DNA from 2 places in the Streptomyces sp. FXJ1.172 genome. Region 1 is predicted to be linked to the other one. Evidence: riboswitches for the same ligand, from Rfam matches in the RefSeq annotation. Region 1 holds a riboswitch; the other holds the start of a gene.
What was found. A riboswitch is a leader RNA that binds a small molecule or an ion and turns the genes downstream of it on or off. The one in region 1 is predicted to bind magnesium.
Positions count from the first base shown of each region.

Region 2: linked by a shared signal. The riboswitch ahead of A6P39_RS05565 (magnesium transporter MgtE N-terminal domain-containing protein) and the one ahead of A6P39_RS01175 (magnesium transporter MgtE N-terminal domain-containing protein) in region 1 are both predicted to bind magnesium.

Region 1 covers NZ_CP119133.2:216,112-219,510, forward strand. Annotated here, with positions in the region: gene A6P39_RS01170 (NRAMP family divalent metal transporter) at 1-665, opposite strand, end outside; M-box (ykoK) riboswitch at 976-1,158, opposite strand; M-box (ykoK) riboswitch at 1,766-1,937, shown strand; gene A6P39_RS01175 (magnesium transporter MgtE N-terminal domain-containing protein) at 2,284-3,399, shown strand, end outside.
Region 2 covers NZ_CP119133.2:1,154,274-1,157,672, forward strand. Annotated here, with positions in the region: gene A6P39_RS05560 (NRAMP family divalent metal transporter) at 1-308, opposite strand, end outside; gene A6P39_RS05565 (magnesium transporter MgtE N-terminal domain-containing protein) at 305-1,651, opposite strand; M-box (ykoK) riboswitch at 1,988-2,159, opposite strand; gene A6P39_RS05570 (SAM-dependent methyltransferase) at 2,399-3,214, shown strand; gene A6P39_RS05575 (bifunctional nitrate reductase/sulfite reductase flavoprotein subunit alpha) at 3,294-3,399, opposite strand, start outside.

The DNA of each region.
Region 1 (3,399 bases):
CCACCCGGCAGATTCGGGGTGATGAAGCCGGCGGCCATCTGCGAGGCGTGCGGGTGGACCATGAAGTAGATCGGCACCAGCAGCAGCGAGGCCGCGCACAGCGTCATCGCCACCCGCTCGAAGCGGCGGAAGGATCCGGTGAACGCCGACGCGATGATGATCACGGCGGCCAGCACCACCGCCGCCGCCTTGGGCAGACCCAGATAGCCGGCGGACAGCGTGATCCCGATGAACTCGGTCACCAGAGTGAGCGCGTTCAGCAGGAACAGGTCGATGACGCTGAACGCGCCCCAGAACTTTCCGAACCGCTCCAGGATCAGCCGGGCATGGCCGACACCGGTGACCGCGCCGAGGCGGAGCACCATCTCCTGGTTGATGTAGAGCACGGGCACCAGCAGGAGCAGGGTCCACAGCAGGTGGGTGCCGTAGTTCTGGCCGGCCTGGCCGTAGGTGGCGAACGCGCCGGCGTCGTTGTCGCCGACCATCACGATCAGGCCGGGGCCGACGATCGCCAGCAGCGTCTTCAGCTTCGCCGACAGGCCGCGGCGCTCGCCGTGGTCGTCCAGGCGGATGGTGCCCAGCGCGCCGTGGATGTCGCCGATGTGCGCGTCGTCGAGTACCGCCGCGCGGGGTGCGGCGACCGTGGTCACGGTGGTGTCGGTCATGGTGGTGCCTCCCTGGTCCCCCGGTCCGGGGGAGGTCGGGGGCACGCGGCAGCCATCACCCCTGCACGCCGAATGCGCGCAGGACAGCATCACCAGCGGGCGACAGGCATGCCCGTGGATGTGGCGCGACCGAGGTGCCGCGCGGGGAGGGTGGTGGTTACCGCGTGCCGGAAGAATGCGAGGACAAGCGGGTGCGGGGCCTACTTCGGCCCGGACTACTGCATTCCATGTCTCTCGCCTCCTTCCGGCCGGAGACGCCCACCGATGGGCGTCGTCATCGACTCGGCAAGGAGCGGCCAGCCCAGAGGGCGGCTCACCCCAACTCGTCAGAGCTTTGGCACTCCACGGCGTAATCCCAGCCGTTGAACCGGGTGGGAAGCCACTTGGCCTCACCCCTTAGGCCGGGGAGAGGTGTCCTGAACCTGGGCGTCTCTCGACGTCGTGGGGTCAGTGGCCTGTGTCCGTGAAGACGCCTCACCGAACGAGGTGCCTCTTCAAACCTCCACAAGGCTACGCCCGCGCCGGGGGTGCCGCTCACCCGATTTACGGAGCCTTGACGGCACACTGACCGCATTCTCACGAAGTGCTGATGCCCCAGCGAGGATGCGTGCTTCAGCGAGTATGCGTGCTTCCTTTGCCGGTCAGGGCCGACCGTGCGCGATCTACAGTGGCACTTGGACGACACGTGCCTCGTCGGAGGAAGGGGGGACTACGGCGGCGTGAGCGACCTCGACATCCGGTACGCGCGCCGCGCTGTGCGCCATGCCGCCCGGCAGCTGGCCGAGGACGCCCCGAAACTGACCGCGGGCTCCGCGGACGCGTTTCGTGCCGGGCTCGCCACCCGCACCGCCGGCCTGCGCAGAGCCGCGCTCGCCGCCGGATCACGGGCATACCCGAGGACATCATCGCCGCGGACGGGCGCCTGCCCGTCGCCGTCGTGCATGGGTGGGTGGCGGCCAGGTTCTCGCCAGGACACTCCGGTGACAGGTGACCGTGGCGGACAACGCCGGTGACGGCCTGTCTTCGACAGCCCTCGGTCAAGGACCGGTCATGGATTAGGGAGGCGGGCGGACGCGGGCGTAGTCTTTATGCGGTTTGAACAGACACCTCGTTCGGTGAGGCGTCTTCACGGACACAGGCCACTGACCCGACGACGTCGAGAGACGCCCAGGTTCAGGACAGGTCTCCCCGGCCTAAGGGGTGACCCCAAGTGGCTTCCCTTACGGGGATCACCCCGTGGAGTGCCAGAGCTCTGACGAGTTGGGGTGTGCCGCGGTCGAACGTGCCCGGCTGTCCCTTGCCGCAAGACCGCGACGCCCTGCGCGCGGCTGTGACCGGGAGGAGGCGACATGGACAGTAGTCCGGGCCATAGTCGGCCCCTCTTCGTGTTGTCCGCGCCGTCCTTCCGCGGCCCACGGTAGCTCGTTCCTCACTGACTCATCCGGTCCGCAGCCGGTGGCCCGTCCTGCTCACCAGTTTCGACAGGCCACGTGCCGGCGTATGCCCTGGCGTGCCTGCCACCGGCCGGTCCGGGGAGGAAGAGCGCTGCAGAGGGCCGCCCGCTGCCCCGTCATGACGGGGCGAGGGGGTGTTCATCTTGGCTGTCCACACTCTGCTCATGTCCAGCACGGCTCGGTTCCGCGACCGCCGGGTCCACCTCGAACGCCGTGTCACCGCTACCAAGGCGGTGCGCACCTCCCTGGTCTCGCTGGCCGGGCTGATCGGCGGCTCGGCCACCAATCAGGCGGGCGAGGAGGTCGGCCGCGTCGTCGACGTGGTCGCCCGGCTCTACGGCACGGAGCCGTATCCGCCGGTCACCGGGCTGATCCTGCGCATCGGCCGCCGACAGACGTTCCTGGCCGCGGAGGCCATCGGCAAGGTGCAGGCAGGCCACGTACAGCTGCGCACCGCCCGCGTCGACCTGCGCGACTTCTCCCGCCGCCCCGGCGAGGTGCTGCTGGCCAAGGACATCCTCGACCACCAGCTCGTCGACGTGGACGGCGTCCAGGTCACCCGGGCCGCCGACCTGTACCTCGCGCCCCTGGTCGGCCAGGTCGTGCTGGTCGGCGTGGATGTCTCCCTGCCGACCCTGCTGCGCCGGCTCGGCCCGCGCCGCTGGCAGGCCCGGCCGACCCCGGATCGGGTACTGGACTGGCAGGCGGTGGCGCCGTTCGCCGAGCAGGCCACCGAGGGGCCGCCGGAGGTGCGGCTGCGCGCCTCCCGCGCCGCGCTGCAGCGGCTGCGCCCCGCCGAACTCGCCGACATCCTCGAAGACCTCGGCCGCAACGAACGCCAGCAGCTGCTGGGCTGGCTGGAGCCGGAGCAGGCCGCCGACGCGCTGGAGGAAATGGAACCGCACGAGCTGGAGAATCTGCTACGTGAGGCCCAGCCGGAGCACGCCGCCCGCCTGGTGGACGAGATGGAGCCCGACGAGGCCACCGACGCCCTGCGCGACCTCACCCGCGAGGAGCGCGAGGCCCTGCTGTCCCGCATGCCGAGCGGCGAGGCCGCGGAGCTGCGACGGCTGCTGACCCACCGCGAGGGCACCGCAGGCGGCGCCATGACCACCCTGCTGATCACCTCCCGCCCGGACGAGACCGTCGCCAAAGTGCGGGCACAGCTGGCCGAACAGGCCGAGCACCGCACCGAGATCGACGCGATCGCTGTCGTGGACGACAACGGCCGGCTGCTGTGTGACCTCCCCCTGTTCGACCTGGCCGTCGCCGAGGACACC
Region 2 (3,399 bases), 940 kb from region 1:
CGCAGGCTGAACTGTTCGCGGATCAGGGCGCCGAGGCCCTTGCCCGTGTGAGCACCGAGGCGTACGGCCATCTCCTGCACCATCACCAGGGCGATGGTGACCAGCACCATGAAGAACAGGGTGCCGTAGGTGAACTGGGAGCCCGCCGAGGCGTAGGTGGCGATGCCGGCGGCGTCGTTGCCGGCGTTCGCGGCGACCAGTCCGGGTCCGGCGACCGCCGCGATCATGGTGAGGCGCCGCCAGCCGGTCCGGCGGGCGGGCGCGGGGGCCTGCGGTGCCGCGGTGGCGGTGTCGAGGTCGCGGGTCACTGCAGGAACCTCCGGAAGTGCAGCCGCCCGCGTTCGGGCAGCATCGCGTCGAGCAGGTCGTCGGCCAGGATCCGGCCGATCGGGCGGTCGGTGTCGTCGACCACCAGGAGTGAGGAGGCGCGGGCCGCGACCAGTTGGTCGGCGGCCTCGGAAAGGGAGGTGTCGGCGCGGACGGTGTCCGGCGGGCCGAACTGGGCGCGCCAGGCGACCAGGTCGGCGATCGGGGTCGCGTCCTCGGCCACCGCCAGGTCGAACAGCGCGATGTCGCACAGCAGCCGGTCCTCGCCGTCCACGACGGCGACGGCGTCGATCTCGGTGCGGTGCTCGGCCTGTTCGGCCAGCCGGGCGCGCACCTCGGCGACGGTCTCGTCCTGGCCGGCGGTGATCAGCAGCGTGGTCATGGCGCCGCCCGCGGTGCCCTCCCGGTGGGCCAGCAGCCGGCGCAGTTCCGCCGCCTCGCCCTTCGGCATCCGGCTGAGCAGGGCCTCACGCTCCTCGCCGGTGAGGTCGCGCAGGGCGTCGGTGGCCTCGTCGGGCTCCATCTCGTCCACCAGGCGGGCGGCGTGTTCCGGCTGGGCCTCGCGCAGCAGGTTCTGCAGCTCGGCCGGCTCCATCTCCTCCAGGGCGTCGGCGGCCTGCTCCGGTTCCAGCCAGCCCAGCAGCTGCTGGCGTTCGGCACGGCCGAGGTCTTCGAGGATGTCGGCGAGGTCGGCCGGGCGCAGCCGGTGCAGCGCCGCCCGGGAGGCGCGCAGCCGTACCTCGGCCGGGCCCTCGGTGGCCTGCTCGGCGAAGGGTGCTATGGCCTGCCAGTCCAGCACCCGCTCCGGGGTGGGGCGGGCCTGCCAGCGGCGCGGGCCGAGCCGGCGCAGCAGGGTGGGCAGCGAGACGTCGACCCCGACCAGGACGACCTGGTCGACCAGGGGTGCCAGGTACAGGTCGGCGGCGCGGGTGACCTGGACGCCGTCGACGTCGACCAGCTGATGGTCGAGCACGTCCTTGGCGAGCAGGACCTCGCCGGGGCGGCGGACGAAGTCGCGCAGGTCGACCCGGGCGGTGCGCAGCCGTATGTGGCCGGCGTGCACCTTGCCGACGGCGGTGGCCGGAAGGAAGGTGTGGCGGCGGCCGATGCGCAGGATGAGCCCGGTGACCGGCGGGTAGGAGTCGGTGCCGTAGAGCCGGGCGACGACGTCGACGACGCGGCCGACCTCGTCGCCCGACTGGTTGGTGGCCGGGCCGCCGATCAGCCCGGCGAGGGAGACCAGCGAGGTGCGGACAGCCTTGGAGGCGGTGGCGCGGCGCTCCAGATGGACCCGGCGGTCACGCAGCCGGGCCGAAGTGGACATGAGCAGAGTGTGGGCAGCCAAGATGAACACCCCCTTGCCCCGGTGTGACGGGGCGACGGGCGGCCCGTGGCAGCGCGCGTCCTCCCCGGGCCGGGGCACCGGGCACACCGGGCGCGCACAGGGCGCAGCCCGGCACACGGCCTGTCGGGCCGGGCCGGTGGCTGGGCGGGGGTCAGGGAAGGAAGGGCTGCTCCGGGCCACGGAAGGACGGCGCGGACAACACGAAGAGGGGCCGACTATGGCCCGGACTACTGTCCATGTCGCCTCCTCCCGGTCACGGCCGCGCAGAGAGTGTCGCGGTCCTGTGGCGGAGGGCAGCCGGAACCGGTTCGGTCCGGCGCACCCCTACTCGTCAGAGCTTTGGCACTCCACGGCGTGATCCCCTCGCGGGGAAGCCACCTGGGGTCACCCCTTGGGCCGGGGAGACCTGTCCTGATCCGGAGCGTCTCTCGACGGGTGGGATCAGTGGCCTGTGTCCGTGAAGACGCCTCACCGAACGAGGTGCCTTTCCTTTTCCGCACCTACGATACGCCCGCCGCGCGCCGCCTTTGCCCTGCATGACCGGCCCTTGACCTGCACACTACGGAACAGAGACAGAGTAACAACAGGGAGCTGCGCGTGGCCCCCGGCGGCCTTCCCGTCCCTGGCGGGCGACCGGAATCGCGAACTGCTTGGTGGGACACGGGTGTTCGGACGTAGGTTGTGCCGTGACCGATCCATGCCCTGGCCGAAAGATGGACTCGACTCATGACCGACCCCGTGGCGTCGCCCCAAGCAGCGATGCGCCAGAAGATCGACACGACGGTGCCGCACTCCGCCCGGATCTGGAACTACTGGCTCGGCGGCAAGGACAACTACCCCGTCGACGAGGCGGCGGGCGACGCGTACACCGCCGTCTTCCCCGGCATCGTCACGATCGCCCGCGGCAGCCGTGCCTTCCTGCGCCGCAGCATCACCCATCTGGTCGCCGAGGCGGGCATCCGGCAGTTCCTGGACATCGGCACCGGCCTGCCGACCGCGCAGAACACCCATGAGGTCGCGCAGGGGATCGCTCCCGAGACGCGGATCGTCTACGTCGACAACGACCCGATGGTCCTGGCCCACGCCCGCGCCCTGCTCTACTCGACCCCCGAGGGCGCCACCGCCTACATCGACGCCGATGTGACGGAACCGGACCGCATCCTCGCGGCCGCCGCCGACACGCTGGACCTCAGCCGCCCCACCGGACTCATCCTCAGCAACATCCTGGGCCACGTCGCCGACTACGGCCAGGCCCGCTCGATCGTCGCCCGGCTGCTGGACGCCCTGCCGTCGGGCAGCTACCTGGCCGTCAACGACGGCTCGCGCGGCATCGACCCCGTCTTCGAGCAGGCGCAGGACGCGTACAACAGCAGCGGCGCCGTGCCGTACAACCTGCGTACCGTGGACGAGATCACCGCGTTCTTCGACGGCCTCGAACTCGTCGAGCCCGGCGTCGTGTCGGTCACGCGGTGGCGTCCGGAGCCGGGTTCGTCCGCCCCGGAGATCGTCGCCGAGCACGGCGGCCTCGCCCGCAAGCCGTAACGCGGCGACAGCGCCGGCCGCCGCGCCTCCCGTACGGAGGCGCGGCGAAGCGGGCGTTGTCCGTGTGACGCCGCCCCCGTCAGTACACGTCCCGCACATAGCGCTTGTCGGCGGCGAGTTGCTTGATGTACGCGGCCGCCTCCGTCTCGTCCAGGCCACCGTGCACGGTGGCGATCTCGCGCAGG